3 regions of the Arthrobacter sp. TmT3-37 genome follow, and region 2 is predicted to be linked to each of the others. Evidence: riboswitches for the same ligand, from Rfam matches in the RefSeq annotation. Region 2 holds a riboswitch; each other region holds the start of a gene.

The links. A riboswitch is a leader RNA that binds a small molecule or an ion and turns the genes downstream of it on or off. The one in region 2 is predicted to bind S-adenosylmethionine.
Region 1: linked by a shared signal. The riboswitch ahead of ACX80U_RS16590 (bifunctional o-acetylhomoserine/o-acetylserine sulfhydrylase) and the one ahead of ACX80U_RS03560 (ABC transporter substrate-binding protein) in region 2 are both predicted to bind S-adenosylmethionine.
Region 3: linked by a shared signal. The riboswitch ahead of ACX80U_RS10275 (ABC transporter substrate-binding protein) and the one ahead of ACX80U_RS03560 (ABC transporter substrate-binding protein) in region 2 are both predicted to bind S-adenosylmethionine.

Annotation. Positions count from the first base shown of each region.
Region 1 is NZ_JBTNDU010000017.1:42,538-48,367, reverse strand. Features, by position in the region: gene ACX80U_RS16605 (SGNH/GDSL hydrolase family protein) at 1-681, shown strand, start outside; gene ACX80U_RS16600 (hypothetical protein) at 727-969, opposite strand; gene metX (homoserine O-acetyltransferase MetX) at 1,094-2,236, opposite strand; gene ACX80U_RS16590 (bifunctional o-acetylhomoserine/o-acetylserine sulfhydrylase) at 2,243-3,562, opposite strand; SAM riboswitch class IV at 3,644-3,760, opposite strand; gene ACX80U_RS16585 (VOC family protein) at 3,904-4,545, shown strand; gene ACX80U_RS16580 (DUF1540 domain-containing protein) at 4,623-4,910, opposite strand; gene ACX80U_RS16575 (CPBP family intramembrane glutamic endopeptidase) at 5,051-5,830, opposite strand, start outside.
Region 2 is NZ_JBTNDU010000002.1:153,104-158,933, forward strand. Features, by position in the region: gene ACX80U_RS03550 (ABC transporter permease) at 1-816, opposite strand, end outside; gene ACX80U_RS03555 (ABC transporter permease subunit) at 813-1,814, opposite strand; gene ACX80U_RS03560 (ABC transporter substrate-binding protein) at 1,811-3,460, opposite strand; SAM riboswitch class I at 3,566-3,664, opposite strand; gene ACX80U_RS03565 (helix-turn-helix domain-containing protein) at 3,712-4,017, opposite strand; gene ACX80U_RS03570 (APC family permease) at 4,014-5,540, opposite strand; gene ACX80U_RS03575 (APC family permease) at 5,733-5,830, shown strand, end outside.
Region 3 is NZ_JBTNDU010000006.1:130,180-136,009, forward strand. Features, by position in the region: gene ACX80U_RS10250 (response regulator) at 1-116, shown strand, start outside; gene ACX80U_RS10255 (GAF domain-containing sensor histidine kinase) at 82-1,764, opposite strand; gene ACX80U_RS10260 (pyridoxamine 5'-phosphate oxidase family protein) at 2,003-2,404, shown strand; gene ACX80U_RS10265 (DUF427 domain-containing protein) at 2,530-3,411, shown strand; gene ACX80U_RS10270 (VOC family protein) at 3,608-4,033, shown strand; SAM riboswitch class IV at 4,183-4,311, shown strand; gene ACX80U_RS10275 (ABC transporter substrate-binding protein) at 4,451-5,830, shown strand, end outside.

The DNA.
Region 1 (5,830 bases), on a different contig from region 2:
GAGGAACTGGCCCGGGGACAGACCGATTTCGCCTATGCCAACCTGGCGGTGCGCGGCCGCCTGCTGCAGCAGATCGTGGACCAGCAGGTGGAGCCCGCCCTGGCGCTGCGGCCGGATCTGGTCACCATCTCGGCCGGCGGCAACGACCTGCTGCGGCCCGGCGGCGATCCGGATGAGCTTGCCGAGCGGCTCGACGCCGTCGTCGCCACGCTCTCGGCGTCCGGCGCGACCGTCGTCCTGTTCACCGGACCCGACGTCCGGGAGACCGTCCTCGGCAGCATCCGGTCGAAGACGGCCATCTACAACGAGAACCTGCGGACCGTCGCCGCCCGCCACGAAGCGGTGATCGCGGACATGTGGGCGCTGCGGCAACTGCTCAACACCCAGATGTGGTCCTCCGACCGCCTGCACTTCTCGCCGCTCGGGCACCACACCATCGCCGCGATGGTCCTCGACACCCTCGCCGTACGGCATACCCTCGAGCCGCTGCATCCGAAGGAGCTCCCGGCCCGCACGTGGCGGGAGGCGCGGGCGGAGGACTTCGTGTGGGCCCGGGAGTACTTCGTGCCGTGGGTCCTGCGCAGGCTCCGGCACCGGTCGTCGGGCGACGGCGTCCTCGCGAAGCGGCCGGACGTCGCACCGATCTTCGGGCCGGGCATGCCGCCGGGTGCTGCGGACTGACCGCCGCCGGGCGGTCAGTCCCCGCGGCGGCGCAGCCCGTCGTTCCTAGCTGTCGAGGGAGACCTCACCGTTGGCCACGGCGTCGGCGCACGCGCTGAGGTCCGGCCCCGGCTTGAAGTCGACGAATTGCGGCTGCAGCTTCTGGAAGAGGAATTCGTAGACCTCGTCGCGGGACTTGCCGTCCATCGTCTCCACGGCCTCGCGGACCGCCCCCTGCAGCGCGCGGTCCGCGTCCAGCAGGATCTTGTCGCGTGCTTCCTGGTTCCAGCCAATGGTGCTCAGTTCCATGAACAGCTCCTCTTTCGACGTCGGTGGTCCCGGGACTTCGACCCGGGACCTGCCTGCCGCGAATTCCTAAGCAGGCTTACCTCCAAGACTAGGTGCCGGTCCGTGGAAACCCAACCGGTATCTGCTACCGGGTGTAGAAGGCGGCCCGGAGGTCCGCGTCGAGCTGGTGGATCTGCGTCAGGAAGGCGTCGTGGCCCACCGGTGAGGAGATCATGTGGACGGGCACCTCGCCCGGCAGCCCGGCGGCCAGGCGCCTCGACTGCACGGGGTAGTACAGCCGGTCCGAGTCCACGGCCGCGACGAAGAACTCCGCCGTCGCGGTCCCCAGGGCGTCGTCGAGCGTACCGCGGTCGCGCGCCGCGTCGTGGCTCATCAGCGCCTCGGTCAGGATCACGTAGCTGTTGGCGTCGAACCGGCCCACGAGCTTGTCCGCCTGGTGGTCGAGGTAGCTCTCCACCTGGTAGCGCCCGCGGTCGGCGGGCAGGACGGCGCCGAACGGCTGTTCGGTGTCCTGCTCCGCGCGACCGAAGCGCGCCTCCAGCTCGTGTTCGGAGCGGTAGGTGATGTGCGCGATCCGCCGGGCGATGCCGAGGCCCGCCTCCGGAGGGGCACCGTCGTAGTAGTCGCCGCGGCGGTAGGCGGGATCGAGCCGGATCGCCTGCACCTGGGCCTGGGCGAACGCTATCTGTTCGGCCGAACTGGCGGCGGTGCAGGCGATGACGGCGCAGCGCTGAACGCGCTGCGGATACATGAGTGCCCATTCGAGGGCGCGCGCCCCGCCCATCGAGCCGCCGAGGACCGAGTGCCACCGGCCGATGCCGAGCCGGTCGGCCAGCAGGGCCTCGGCCCGGACGGAGTCCCGGATGGTGATCAGGGGGAAGCGCGAACCCCACGGCGTCCCGTCGGGCGCGAGGCTGGCCGGCCCCGTCGAGCCGTAGCAGCCTCCCAGCATGTTGATCGACACCACGAAGTACCGGTCGGTGTCCACCGTGCGGCCGGGACCCACGAGCGAATCCCACCAGCCCTCCTCCTCCGAGTCGCCGCGTGCCACGTGCGAGCTGCCGGTCAGGGCATGCTGCACGAGCACGGCGTTCGACCCGTCCCGGTTCAGCCGGCCCCAGGTCTCGAAGGCGAGCTGCACGTCCGGCAGCGTGCCGCCCGTCTCCAGGGCCAGCGGACCGATCGGCGCGATGCGCAGGAGCCCGTCCCCCGGAGGGCGTGCGCCGTCGATCCCGGGGTGCAGCGGAGCAGGAGGGTAGGTCGTCACGAAGGGCTAGGCTCCTTTGGCGGCGCGGAAGCCCGCGTCGAGGTCGGCGAGGATGTCGGTGATGTTCTCGAGGCCCACGGAGAGGCGCACGAGGCCCGGGCGCACTCCGGCGGTCAGCTGCGCCTCCGCCCCCAGCTGGCTGTGGGTCGTGGACGCCGGGTGGATCACGAGCGAGCGCACATCGCCCACGTTCGCGACGTGCGAGTGGAGTTCCAGCCCGTCGACGAAGCGCTTGCCGGCCTCGAGTCCCCCGACGATGTCGAAGCTGACGATCGCGCCCGTGCCGTTGTTCCGCCCGTACTTCCTGCCGCGTTCGTACCAGGGACTCGAGGCGAGGCCCGCATAGGAGACGCGCTCGACGTCGTCGTGCCCCTCGAGCCACTCGGCGACGGCCTGGGCGTTCTGCACGTGGCGCTCCACGCGCAGGCTGAGGGTCTCCAGGCCCTGCGCGATGAGGAAGGCGTTGAACGGCGACACGGACGAGCCGAGGTCGCGCAGCAACTGGACGCGGGCCTTGAGGATGTAGGCGAGGTTCGCGCCGAGGGCGCTGCCGACACCGAGGTCCCGCGCGTAGACGAGTCCGTGGTAGCTCTCGTCCGGGCTGTTGAAGCCCGGGAAGCGCTCGGGGTACTGGGCGAAGTCGAAGTTCCCCGAATCGACGATGACGCCGGCGATGGCATTGCCATGGCCCCCGAGGTACTTCGTCGCGGAGTGCACCACGATGTCGGCGCCCCATTCGATGGGCCGGATCAGGTACGGCGTGGACAGCGTGTTGTCCACGATCAGGGGGATCCCGCTCTCGTGGGCGACGGCGCTGATGCCCTCGATGTTCAGGACGTCCTGCCGTGGGTTGGACACGACTTCCCCGAAGAAGAGCTTGGTGTTCGGCCGGACGGCGTCGCGCCACTGCTCGAGGTCGTCGGGGTCCTCGACGAAGGTCGTCTCGATGCCGAACCTCTTCAGCGTGTGCTTGAAGAGGTTGTACGTGCCGCCGTAGAGGCTCGGGCTCGCCACGATGTGGTCACCCGCCTCGGCGATGTTCAGCACCGCGAAGGTCTCCGCCGCCTGGCCGGAGGCCAGGAGCAGCGCGCCGACGCCGCCCTCGAGGCTCGCGATCCGCGTCTCCACCGCTTCCTGCGTGGGATTGCCGATGCGCGTGTAGATGGGCGCGAGTTCCGTCAGCGAGAACCGGTTCGCGGCGCTCTCGGCACTCGGGAAGACGAATGACGACGTCTGGTAGATGGGCAGCGCACGCGCTCCCGTGGCGGTGTCCGGCACCTGGCCGGCGTGGATCTGGCGTGTCTCGAAGGACCAATCGTCGGACATGGTGCTCCCTGTAGGAAGGGGCTCGGCCGGGTTCCGATGCTCCCGTCGGTGGACGCCGTTCCAGGAGACCGGGCCCGCAGGAGCCCGCGCTTGCACGGCGCCGGTGTGGCGCCGAACCTGGTCTTCACCCGGGGCACCCCACCGCGGTTGGAGGGTTGCCGGCCAGCAAGCCGGGGCTTCGTGCTGGCACTCATGACCTGCATTCATGAAAGCCCATCGGGGCGCATCCGGCAACCCGTGTGACCCTCCGTGAAGGAGCGGCTCACCCCCTTCTGCGGTCGGTCGAACGGGTAAGGCAAGCCTTAGTCGAGACGCAGATCACTTAGTGCCAAAATATCGGCATGCGCCTGGACCACGTCTCTTATGCCTGCGAACCCGATGGACTTGCTGCGACCGCCGACCGGATCTCGGCCAGGCTCGGCATGGAACCGGTGAAGGGCGGTGTGCACCCCCGCTTCGGCACCCGCAACATGATCTTCCCGCTGGTCAACGGCCAGTACCTGGAGGTCGTCGAGGTCCTCAACCACCCCGCGTCGGACAAGGCGCCGTTCGGCCAGGCCGTGCGGGCGCGTTCCGAGGCCGGTGGAGGCTGGATGGGCTGGTGCGTCGCCGTCGACGACCTGGGACCCTTCGAGGAGCGGCTCGGCCGCGGTGCGGTTCCCGGCAACCGCAAGTTCCCGGACGGCCAGGAGCTGACCTGGCAGCAGATCGGCATCAAGGGCCTCATCGCGGATCCGCAGGTGCCCTATCTGCTCCGCTGGGACGAGGGCACCGAGTCCCTGCACCCGTCGAAGGCCCGTCCTGCAACGGTCAAGCTGGACTGCCTCACCATCGCCGGCTCGTCCGAGCGCGTCACGGAATGGCTCGGCACGGAGGTCGAGGAGACGCTCGACGGCGTCCAGGTCCAGTGGATCGCACCCAACGGAACCCCGGGCATCATGTCCGTGACCTTCGAGACCGCCGACGGCCGGATCGAGATCTGACCTCCGCCGCGGACGCAGAAGGGACCGGACATGATGTCCGGTCCCTTCTGCTGTGTCGCTGCTGTGGTGAGGAGTGATCAGGCGTGGGTGTAGGTCAGGCAGTCCGCGGCCTCGGCGCCGGGGCCCACCTTGACGGCCGGGGCGCTGCACAGCAGGTCGTGGTTGTAGCTGCACTCGGATCGCTGGCACGCTCCGACGTGCGCGAGCATCTTGGGCAGTCCGCCGCTGATGGACGTGTCGATGAACGTGGCGCAGGACGCGTGTTCCTCGCTGCCCGACACGGTGATGGCGACGGCCGTGCAGCCGTCGTGGTTGAAGGAGCAGTTGTGGACGCTGCATTCAGAGACACTGGTGACGACGCTCATGATTCCTCCTGGCTGGTCCGGTGAGGCCCCGATCGGGGCCGCCACTTCGCTGAACGGACTCACGGTAACACCGCGTCCACCGGATAATTTAGTCATGATCGGCGTGCGCAATGACCGAAGGTAAGGCTTCGCTCAGGCGGTCACCCGCCGATCCCGATGGCGGGACCGAGCAGGGTGAATCCGACGAAACCCGTGATGTCGATGAGCGCGTGTGCCAGGACGAGCGGCATCACCCGACGGCTGCGCGTGTAGAACCAGGCGAACAGCAGGCCCATGAGCACGTTGCCGAGGAAGGGCCCGAACCCCTGGTACAGGTGGTAGCTGCCCCTCACGAGGGCGCTCGTGAGGATGATGGCCGGGGTCGACCAGCCGAGCTCCCGCAGCCGGAGGAACAGGTACCCCACCACGATGACCTCCTCGAGCACGGCGTGCCGGACCGCCGAGAGGATGAGCACGGGGATCGTCCACCAGTAGGTGTCGAGCGCGGCGGGCACCAGCGCGGTGGTGATGCCGAGCGCGCGGCCGCCGGCATAGACCCCGAGCGTGCCGATACCGATGACCGCCGCCAGGCCGATCCCGAATCCGATGGTGCGCAGGGGCCTCTCGAACGTGAGGCCGAGGCGTCGGAACGCCGAGACCCCGTGGCCACTGAGCAGGAACAGGACCAGGGCCACCGGCACCAGGGCGAAGAAGATTCCCAGCAGCTGGTAGGTGAGGTCGAAGTACTGCCGGTCGTCGAGCACCGGGTTCAGCGTGGTGGTCTGCGCGGCGAGGGGGCCGCGCGTCAGCTTCTCGGCCAGGCTCACGATCGCGTACACACCGGACTGTCCGAGGGACAGGCCGAAGACGATGAGCAGCTCGGCGGTGATGCGGCGCCTCGGGACGGGTGGCTCCGGGTGGACGGCACCGCCCGGTGCTGC
Region 2 (5,830 bases):
GAAGGCCGCGATCCACCAGGCGACCTGGAGGTAGTTGCGTCCGTCGGCGAGCATGGCGCCCCACTCGGCGGCGGGCGGCTGGGCGCCGAGGCCGAGGAAACTCAGCGACGAGGCCCAGACGATGGCCTGGCCGATCCCGAGCGTCACGAGGACGAAGAGGGGCCGTGCGACGTTGGGGACGATCGTGTGCCAGAGGATGTGCGACGTCGAGCGGCCGAGCGCGAGGGCTGTTTCCACATACGGGGCCGCGACCACCTGCAGGGTCTGGGTGCGGAGCATCCTTGCATAACCAGGGGCCGAACCGACCCCGACGGCGATGGCGGCGGTGACGACGCCGGTGCCGGACACCGCGATGACGATCAGGGCGAGGAGCAGGCCCGGGAAGGCGAACAGGATCTCCACGAAACGGCAGATCGCCGAGTCCAGCCACCTGCCGGATACACCGGCGGTGATGCCGAGGGCGCCGCCGAGGATCAGCCCGATGGCGGTGGCGGCGAGGCCGAGCAGCAGGGACTGGCCCGTGCCGGCGATCACGCGGGAGAAGACATCACGGCCGTTCTGGTCCGTGCCGAACAGATGGAGGCCATCGGGTGACTGGAAGGCGTTGGCGGGGTCGATCTCGAAGGGGTCCTGCCGCAGGAAGACCGACGGCGCGATGGCAGCGAGCACCAGGAAGGCGAGGAGCGCGGCGGCGATCCAGACGCCGATGGGCGTGTTGCGGACGAGGCGTCCGGCACGGGAGGGAGCAGGGGCCGGTGACGAGGGAGCTGCGCTGCCGCCCTCCGCCGTCGTGGTGGGGTCGAGGGTGAGGCTCATGCTGCGGATCCCTTCGGGTTCGTGCGGGGGTCGACCACGCGGTAGAGGACGTCCACCACGAGGTTCACGAGGATGTAGACCGCGGCGATGAGAAACACCACGGCGAGGGTGATGGGCAGGTCGCGGTTCACGATGGCGTCGACGAGGGACCGGCCGAGGCCGGGTCGGGCGAAGATGATCTCGGCGACGACGGCCGAGCTGACGAGCGAGCCGACGGCCCAGGCGGAGAGCGTCAGGCCGGGGAGGATCGCGTGGCGCAGGGCGTGGGTGATCCGGACGGCGGTGTCGCTGAGGCCGCGGGCACGGGCGCTCAGGACGAAGGGCTGGGCGAGGGCGTCCTCGAAGGAGGACCGCGTGACCTGGGCGATGAACCCGGCGAGCGGGACCGCCAGGGAGAGTGCCGGCAGGACGAGCGACCGGAAGCCGTCGTTGCCCGCGACCGGGAACCAGCCGAGGGTCACCGCGAAGACCACGGCCAGCATGATGCCCACCCAGAACTGGGGGAGGGAGGCGAAGAACACCTCGACAGCACGCCCGGCGCCGTCGAGCACACGCCCGCGGCCCACCGTCAGGAGGGTGAACGCCAGGGCGATCACCCAGGCGAACACGAGGGCGAGCCCGGCCAGCTGCAGCGTGGGCAGGATCTGTGGGCCGATGATCTCCAGGACGGGGACCTTGAAGATGTAGGACACCCCGAAGTCGCCGGTGAGGAGGTTGCCGAGGTAGGAGAGGTACTGGACGAGGACGGGCTGGTCGAGCCCGTACTCTGCCCGCACGGCGGCGACGGTCTCGGGTGACGGCGAGGATCCCGCCCCGCCGAGGATCGCGGTGATCGGGTCACCGGGCGTGAGGCGGAGGACGAAGAACGTGAGGGTCACGGCCGCCCAGAGGACGAAGAGGCTGCCGGCCGCACGCTTCGCGATGACCTTGCCGGCGGTACCGGCCGTCGCCGTCGTGCGGGGTGCTGCGCTGAGGGAATCGAGGGAAGAGGTGCTCATTCTGAATCCACCGCCGTGACGTCGTAGAGGTAGGGGAGGGACAGGCTCGGTTCGAGGGTGAGGTTGCCGTAGCGGTCGCTCCGCAGGGCCACCTGGCTGGCCTGGTTGTAGAGCGGCAGCTGCAGGGCGTTGTCGCTCACGATCTGCTGCGCCTCGTAGTAGAGGCGCTCACGCTCGGCGGGATCGTCCGTGGCCAGGGCGTCGTTGAGGATGCCGTCGAGCTCGGGGTTGCGGAAGCCCGAGCCGTTCGGGACGAAGCCCGCCGATTCGGTGTACTCCGAGGAGAAGACGATCCGCAGCACGTCCGCGGTGTTGGTGTTCCAGTAGTCGGCGCGAAGGTCGTACGCGAAGTTGTTGCCGAGCTCGCTGACGGTCGCGCCGTCGCCGTTCTCGATCAGCACCTCGAAGCCGGCCTTCTTCGCCGTCGCCTGGATCTGCGTGACGAGCGCCTGGTGCGCGGTGGGCCACGCGCCGGGCGTGTAGGGGAAGTGCACGGTCAGGCGCTCGCCGTCCTTCACGCGGTAGCCCTCGTCGTCGCGCTCGGTCCAGCCCGCCTCATCGAGCAGGCGGGCCGCCTCGTCGGGATCCGGGTCGTAAACGTGCTCGAAGTCGGGGGAGTAGAAGCCCGTGGTGGAACTCAAGGGGCCGCCGGCCCGGGTGACGGTGCCGAAGTACACGCTGTTGATGCCCGCATCGACGTAGGCGCTGTGCAGGAAGGCCTTGCGCACGTCCACGTCGTCGAACGGTGCCCGGGTGGTGTTGAGGATCAGGTTGGTCGGGTTGCCGGGCCGGTCCTGCAGGATCAGTTCGACGTTCGGGTCCGCCTCGGCCTCGCCGAAGTGCACCGACGGCATGAGGTCGAGGGCGTCCACCTGGCCCGCCCGCAGGAGGCCGTAGCGGGTGGAGTCCTCGGGGACGATGCGCCACTCGATCTTCTCGATGTGCGCCGGCCCCTCGTGCTGCGCATACGGCGGAGCGGAGTTGTAGTCCTCGTTGCGCACCAGGCTGACCTTGGACTGCGGAACGTAGTCGACGATCTTGTACGGCCCGGTACCCACGGGGGCGTTGCAGTTCTCGGCCTGCGGCCGTTTGAGCGCCTCGGGCGATTCGATGCCGAGGAACGGCTGGGCGAGCACCTCGAGGAACGCGGCGTAGGGGCGGTTGAGGGTGACGACGGCGGTGGTCTCGTCCACGACCTCGGTGCCCACGTAGGGCTTGAGGTAGCCGCCGGCCGTGCCGGACTGCGTGTCGGGGTCGATCATGTGGTCGAGGTTGGCCTTAACCGCCTCCGCGGTGAGCTTCGTCCCGTCGGTGAACCAGACGTCGTCGCGCACCGTGAAGGTGTAGCTGAGGCCGTCGTCGGACACGGACCAGTCCGTGGCGAGCCACGGGTGGATGGCCCCTTCGCTGTCCTGGGACACGAGGGAGTCGAGGTAGTTCGCCGCGATGGACGCCTGCGGCATGTCCCCGTTGACGTGGGGGTCGAGGCAGGAGATGTCCTTGCCGGTGGCGAAGACGAAGGTGTCGTCCTCGCTCGCGGCTGCTGATCCTCCGCAGCCGCTCGTGGTGAGCACCAGGCCCGCCGCGACGGCGAGCAGGGCGAGGGTGCGGGGTGGACGGGGAGTGCTGGGGCTTGCTGTTCTCACGCGTGGCTCCTGAATCATCGCCCGATGGAGGGTGATACAGGTCAGCCAGTAGTCGCCCCGGGCGTGCCGGAGCACGGAAGGGCAGACCAACGAAAGCGTGTAGCTTCTCCATCGGTCCTGGCAGTAGCACCGTTCCCCGTTGCTACACGGGGAGGGTTGCTGCGGCGTCGTCGATCCAGGTCTCTCGGCCGCTCGGGATGGTTATGGCTACAGCTAAGCGCACCGGAGGGCGGGGGCGCCAGTGGTGCCCGTCATATTCGGTCACGCGGCGATCCGGGACGGCTTCCCCCGACGCCCGACAGCTGCACCAGGAGTTCTACCTTGCGGCCGAGCGCGAAGCCGCTGAGGTCCGGCAGCCGCACCAGGTACTCGTCCTCGACCAGCAGGTTCAGGAGCCGGTAGGTGGTGGCCTTCGGCAGCCCGAGGTTGCGGCTCACCTCCAGCCCCGTGACCCCGGGTCCGCACCGCGCAACCTCCTCGAGCACCGCGAGGGCGCTCCGCACCGCTTTGGGCTGGCGGGCCCGCAGGCCGACGTCGTCGGGCCGGTCCGTGGTCATGGGGCATCGCCCGCGGCAGTGTTCCGACCACCTCCGAGCACGGCGTCCTGCGTGGGCACGTCGTAGAGCCCGAGAACGGGGTCCGCCGACCGGTGACGGCGGTGCCACAGGAACCAGAGCAGCGCGGTGGCCAGCAGGATGCAGAAGATCCAGCCGCTCGCGCTACGGCCCGCACCCGCGAGGGTGATCCGATAGGCGACGAGTGCACCCGCGAGGGCCACCGAGGTGAGCCCGGCCGCGAGCGCCGGCCGGAGGGTCAGCTCGCCGATGCGCCGCAGGAAGACCGGCGCTGCACAGCACGCCAGCAGATAAGCGGTGACGTAGGCGGTGGCTGCGGTGCCGAGGAGCTTGTTCATCGCCTCGCCCGTTCCGAGGCCGAGCAGGATCAGCATCGCCGGAACGACCGTCACCACGGGCATGGCAGCCAGGACGGCGTGGACGGGCGTCCGGAACCGGAGGTGGGCGTGCCCGAGCCAGGCGGGCAGGACATCCTCCCGGCCCATGGTCAGCAGCACCCGGGCCAGTGCGGTGGCGCACGCGAGCGTGCACGCGAAGAAGGACAGCGCGGCGCCGGCGTCGAGCAGGGGGATCAGCCACGGGAGGCCTGCAGCCCGCATCGCGGGACCGAAGACCTGCGACCCGTCGTCGTCCAGCGGGAGCACGGATTGCAGCAGGACCCGTTGGGCCAGGGCTGCCACGACGTACAGCACACCCCCGCCGGCGGCACTCCAGAGCAGCACTCGGGGAATGGTCCGCAGCGGCCTGCGCGTCTCGGCACCCAGGACGGTGGCGCTCTCGAAGCCCACGAAGGCCATCAGGGCCAGGACGGCGCCCGTCGCCAGGCCGCTGAAGCCCGGGTCCGGCACGGCGGCCCGGACGTCGACGTCGGGCAGGGCCTCGCGTGGGACCGCGAGGAACACGAGGACGATCGGCACCACGAGGACCACGAGCGCCGCTCCTTCGGCCATGAGCATGGCGAGGGAGGACAGGCGGAGACCCCGGATGAGCAGCCACGTGCAGGTCCCGCCGACCGCGAGGATGACGCCGGCCATCACCGGATCGGCGAACTGCGGCCGGCCGAACGACGCGATGAGGTCCGAGGCGTGCAGTGCGAAGCCGATCAGCGCGAACATCGCGATGCAGGCGTAACCGATGATCAGCGAGCAGCCCGTCGCGAGGGCTACCAGGGGTCGCCACGTGCCCGTGCTGCCCAGGGCCTGGGCCACGTAGCTGTACAGCGAGCCGGCAGCTCCCATGCGCCGCGCGTACTGGCCGAGCGTGTAGCCGATCAGCAGGACCAGGACCGTCGCGCAGAGGATCGACGTAACCGCGTGGCGGCCTGCGGCGGCGGTGACCATCGCGGGCATGGTCACGGCCGCGGCAACCGGTGCCATCGCTGAGACCGATTGCGCGAGGGCGTCCACGGGGCCGAGGCTCCGCCGGGCCAGGCCGTGGAGCGGAGAGATGTCCGCCAGCCCGGTCACGCGAGGAGGGCTGGCGACGGCGTCCTGCAGTGGCTTCATGATCTGCCTTTCCCCCGCGAACAGTAGGTGCGCCGTGTTGCCCTGATGTTTCACGACGCCTGTATGACGCAGCAGGCCCGACGACGTCGCAGGTGGGGCTCCGGGCACGCCGCACGGGAGTCTCATTTGGAACGACGGCAGCTTTTACCGGGCGATGATCGGGCGGAAACGGTCCGTTGGAAGCATCGCTGCATGGCTATCTCCCCCACAGGCACGGCGTCCGCATCCGCCGTCGGCTCCCAGCGCCTCACCGGCACCCTGGGCGCCGGATCCATCGTGTTCATGGTCGT
Region 3 (5,830 bases), on a different contig from region 2:
TGGCCGAGAAGACCGTGAAGAACTACGTGTCGTCGCTGCTGTCGAAGCTCGGCTTCCAGCGCCGCACGCAGGCGGCGGTGTTCATCTCGAGGCCGGCGGAACCGAGATACCGCTAGCAGCCAGGGGGATCTCGAGGTGGACGTCGGTCCCTCCACCCACGGTGCTGGTGATGGACACCGTGCCCTCGCACAGTTCGGCGCGACGCTTCATGTTGGCCAGTCCGCTCGTCCGGCCGGGGTTCTCGAACCCACGGCCGTCGTCGGTGATCCTCAACTCGAGGCGTCCGCCCCGTGCACGCAGGATCACGGTGATCGTGCGCGCCTCGGCATGACGCAGCGCATTGGCCAGCCCCTCGAGCAGCACGGCCCGCACATGGTCGGCTCGCTCGTCGTCCACTGACGTATCCAGGGGGCCGGAGAGTTGCAGGACCGGGTCGAGGTCGTGGCCGTCGAAGGCATCGGCGACGAGGGAGAACACCGTGGAGGTGAAGGTCGGGGCGACCTGCGGGACGGAGCGGAGGGAGTAGATGGTGTCGCGCAGCTCCCTGATCGTCGCATCCAGTTCCTTCGTCACTGCCGAGATGCGGTTCAGCGCTTCCGCATCCGGAGTGTACTTCCGCAGGCTCTGGATGCTCAGGCCGGCCGCGAAGAGCCGCTGGATGACCAGGTCGTGCAGGTCCCGGGCGATCCGGTCCCGGTCGCCGAAGACAGCTTCCTGTTCCCGCTGCCGGTGGATCCGCAGCAGTTCGAGGGCCAGGGACACATGGGAGGCGAAGGTGCGCATCATCTCGTGATCGACATCCGAGAAGGGCGTCGCGCCGGGCGGGCGGCCGATGACGAGGAAACGCCGGTCCCCCGCGCCTGCGAGCCTGCAGAACAGTGCCGTCCCGATGGTGCCTGCCGCAGCCCCGGGGAGTACCGCCGCGACGTCCTCAGCATCCAGCAGGACCGGTAACAGGGTGGTCGGCAGCCGGTCCATCAGTCGGGCATCGTGGCTTCGTCGTCCCAGGAGGGCCGCGGCCTCGACGCCGTCGACGGCTTCGCAGATCATCTCCCGTTCGTTGCCGAACGTCCTGAGGACGGCGGCGAGGATACTGTGCGAGGCGTCGAGTGCATGGGTAGCGATGATCTCGAGGTCATTTCTGGATCCGTCGTGCTCCCCGAGGAGTTCCCTCACCGCGTTGAGCCCGCCTTCCAGCCATCGTGTCCGCCGGTTCGATTCCTCGAAGAGGCGCGAGTTCTCTATCGCGACGCCCGCGGCGGAGGCGAGCGAGACCACGAGCTGCTCATCTGCGGCGGAGAAATCCGTCCCCCCGTTCTTCTCCGTCAGGTACAGGTTGCCGAACACCCGGTCATGGATGCGGATCGGCACGCCCAGGAACGAGGTCATCTGAGGGTGATGAGCCGGGAATCCATAGGCGAGGGGGTGCTCGCGCAGATCCGAGAGACGGACGGGGTGCGGCTCGGTGATCAGCAATCCCAGGACGCCGTGCCCCGTCGGGAGCGGACCGATGCGCCGAATGTCCTCCTCCTCGAGACCGACGGTGATGAAGTGGCTGAGCATCCGGTCCGGACCGACGACGCCGAGGGCACCGAAGCGTGCATCGACCAGCTGGCACGCCGCTTCGATGACACGTTCCAGGACGGTGTCGAGCCCCAGGTCGTCCGCGATGGCAGCGAAGGCAGCCAGGAGGTTCTCCACCCCCGCCGGAGCCGGCGGTTGCACAACCGCACCCAGGGGCGGCTCCTCAGGGTAGGTAACCATGCCGCACGCTCCGTCGATCAGGACGAGACCTCATCGTTGGACGATAACAGGGTCGGCGGGCCCCGGTCGGCGTGGCGCCCGCTTCGTACTCCCGGTCCATGGACGCAGGACCTGCACGGACGGAAGCTCGTGCTGCTCACGAATGCTGGGATCTGCTCCGAGGTGCGCCCGTCGGGTGCTGGGCGGATGCCGCCGCCGGTCCGACTGATGGAGGGCACATCAGGGTCTTCCGGCCCTGATGCATGCCTCGGACGCACTCACGCCGTCGCAATGCTGGGCGTTGGTGACCACGCAGTCGACGGGGCGGCTGGGATTCTTCCGGGAGGGGCTGCTGGAGATCTTCCCCGTCAACTACTTCGTGCTCGATGAGCGCGTGTACGTCAGGACCAGGGCCGACGGCATCATCGCCACCAGCCATCTTGAGCACGCTGCAGTCCAGACCGATTCCACGGACAGGACCACGCAGAGCGGTTGGACCGTCCTGGTGAACGGTCCGGCGGCCCGCGTCGAAGATCCTGAACTCCTCACCAGGTTGTGGGGTACAACAGCCGAGGAGCCGTGGGCGTCCGGCCTGCGCGACCTGTTCTTCGCGCTGACGCCCGCCCATGTGCGCGGGCGCCGCCCGCACACCACCCACTAGTCGCTGTCGGGTACGGGCAGCCTGTCCGACGCTCACCCGATCCGCCGTGCTCGTCCCGGTGCGCCTGCTGCGGACGCCGCCATCGGCCTCTATCCGCAGCGGCGACGCAGGTCTACCGTGAGTGCATGTCGAGCCCTCCCGTACCCCCGGCCAACCACGACACCGATGCGACCGGCGTGCTCATGCGGGACGTGATGGGGCAACTGCTCCAGAAGCTGAGATACGAGCCGACCGCGAAGCGCGTCCGCGCCACGCTCGGCGGACAGACCGTCGTGGACACGACGCACGCGATGCTCGTGTGGGAGCCGCGCAGGGTCGTGCCCGGGTACGCCGTCCCGTACCAGGACATCCGCGCCGAGATCTCGCCCCGCACCCCACCGCCACCCGAGAACGGTCCGGTCGGATTCATGCTGCCCGACCTGTCGACGATTCCCGTGTTGGACCCGCGTATCCCCTTCGACGTGCGCACGACCGCGGGCGAGCCAGTCGGGATACGCGTCGCTGGAACGGAGGCCGTCGCGTCCGGATTCCGCGCACGCGACCCCGGCCTCGACGACTACGTGATCCTCGCATTCGCCGACTTCGACAGCTGGTTCGAGGAGGACGACGAGATCATCAGCCATCCGCACGACCCGTACGGCCGCATCGACGTCCGAGGCACCTCCCGACACGTGCAGCTTATGCTCGACGGACACATCCTCGCCGACACCACCCGGGCGCGGATGCTGTTCGAGACGACCCTGCCCGCCCGGTACTACCTTCCGGTCGAGGACGTCGTGGCGCCGCTCGAGCCCAGCTCGACACGGTCCATGTGCTCGTACAAGGGCTACGCGACCTGGTACTCCGCCCTGGTGGGAGACAAGAGGGTGGATGACATCGCGTGGCAGTACGAACACCCCCTGAGTGACGCGGCCGAGGTGCAGGACTACGTCGCGTTCCTCGACGAGCGGCTCGATCTCGTCATCGACGGCGAGCAGCAGGAACGTGCCCTCACCCCGTGGTCGTGACATCGGTGGTCGTGTCACGGGCGGTGATCGACGCCGGCACGTCGCGTCGGCGGTGACCTGAGCACCCGGGGTGACGTGGGCTTCCCCGCCGAGAACCGTCGCGGTCTCAGGCCTGCCGCGGCGTCAAGGGTCTCCGCACCCCCCGGTCCTGTCCGAAAAAGCCCAGGGCACCGGCCGTGCCGACTATGCTCGCGCCATGGACCAGCAACTGCACTTCGTCACGGTCGCCACCCGCGACCTCGACGCCGCGCGATCGTTCTACAGCGGATTGGGCTGGTCCCCTGCGCTCGACGTCCCGGAGGAGATCATCTTCTACCAGGTGGCGCCCGGTCTGCTCCTGGGGCTGTTCCGATCCGACAAGTTCGCGCAGGACGTCGGGCTCGATGCGGCGCCCGGACCGTCCGGGATGACGCTGTCGCACAATGTCGGCAGCCCCGACGAGGTCCGCCGGCTGGTGGCCAGGATGGCGGACGCCGGCGGGACCATCCTCAAGGAGCCCCGCGACGGCTCCTTCGGGGGCATCTTCCACGCCCTGGTCCGGGATCCGAACGACGTCGTCTGGGAGATCGCCTTCAACCCCGGCTGGCGGATCGACGACGACGGGGCCGTCGTCATCGGCTGATGCCGGAATCAGGTGCGGCACCGGCTCCCCTGCTGTCGTATCCCCTGTCCGCCAGGTATTCGACGGGACAATGCGCGGGTATCGCACGTCCCGGTCATATTTCTTCTTATTCGCAGGACCGCCCGTCTCCCTGCCTATATTGAATTCAGCTTCAAGAGATGCGGTCGGAAAGCTCCGACTGGACCGCACACCAACCCCATGTTCCTGGGTGGTTCGGATGACGAAGCGGCCTTCGCCATGGCACGTGAGTGCCCGTCCGGCGCGGGCAAGAGCACACCGAAAGGCACTCCCGTGAGCTGTAACGCCCTCCCCCTCCCCTAGCAGGCCCTGCGCGTCCAGCGCATCCTGTTGCTCCTTTCTCCCCTTTTCCGGTGAATTCCGCCGTGCGCGGCACCGGACCCCTCAGAGGAATTCTCCATGAATGCATCCGTAATTCCCCCTGCCCGGAATCACCGGCCGGTCCGCCGGCTCACCACGTTATCGGCCATCGCCCTGGTGGCCCTTGTCAGTGGCTGCGCCGGACCGGCGGCCTCCACCTCGGAGACGGCCGGTGAGCCCGTGTCCGGAGGGGTCCTGGACGTGTCGATCTCGGCCGAACCGGGGTGCCTCGACGGCCACGGCATCTCGGCGACCCAGCAGCAGTTCCTGGGACGCCTGATCTACGACAACGTGGTGACGCTGGACGAGAACGGGGACATCGCGCCCTACCTCGCGGAATCATGGGACATCTCGGAGGACGGCAGGACCTACACCTTCCACCTCAAGGAGGGCGTCACCTTCAGCGACGGCTCGCCGTGGAACGCGGAGGTCCTCGGCCAGAACTTCGAGCACATGCGGGACCCCGCGACGAAGTCACCGCTCGCCGCCGCGTACATCGCCCCCTACGTGGACGGCACGGTCCTGGACGAGTACACCTTCGAGGCCCACCTCGAATACCCCTACACCCCGTTCCTCTACACCCTCACGCAGTCCTGGCTCGGGATGAACTCGGGCAAGGCCATCGCGGAGGCTCCCGAGACCCTGTGCCAGCAGCCGATCGGGACCGGCCCCTTCACCGTCGCGGACTACCAGCCGGGCCAGAGCATCACCTACACCAAGCGCGAGGGCTACGACTGGGCGCCGGAGTGGCTCGAGGGTGACGGCGAGGCATATCTCGACGGCGTCGAGGTGACCCTCGTCGGCGAGCCGGTGATCCGGCACCAGTCCCTCGTCTCCGGGCAGTACGACCTGACCGAGAACCTCGCGCCCCAGAACGCGGCGGCTGTCCAGGCCGACCCGAACTTCACCTACGAGAACCTCCCCCGCACCGGCAGCCCCTACGTGCTGAGCTTCAACCTCAGCCGTGCACCGTTCGACGACCTCGCCGTCCGCCAGGCCTTCGCCGCCGCCGTGGACACCGCTGCGGTCACCGAGAGCCTGGGCTTCGGCACCTACACGCCGATCGACGGGTTCCTCTCGAAGGAGAGCAAGTACTACGACCCGACCGTCGAGGGGACGCTCACCCACGATCCCGAGCGCGCGAACCAGCTGCTCGACGACGCCGGCTGGTCCGAGCGCGACGGCGAGGGCTTCCGCACGAAGGACGGCCGACGGCTGGTCGTCGAGGTACCGACGGTGGAGAGCTCGACGCCGAGTCCCCTGCTGGTCCAACTGCAGGGCGAGGCCCGTAAGGTCGGCTTCGACCTCCAGATCATCCAGCTGCCGCAGGCGCAGCTCAGCGAATTGCGCTACGCCGGTGACTACGACGCGCTGGCCGGCGTGTGGCACACCAACACCACCGACGTCCTGTTCATCCGG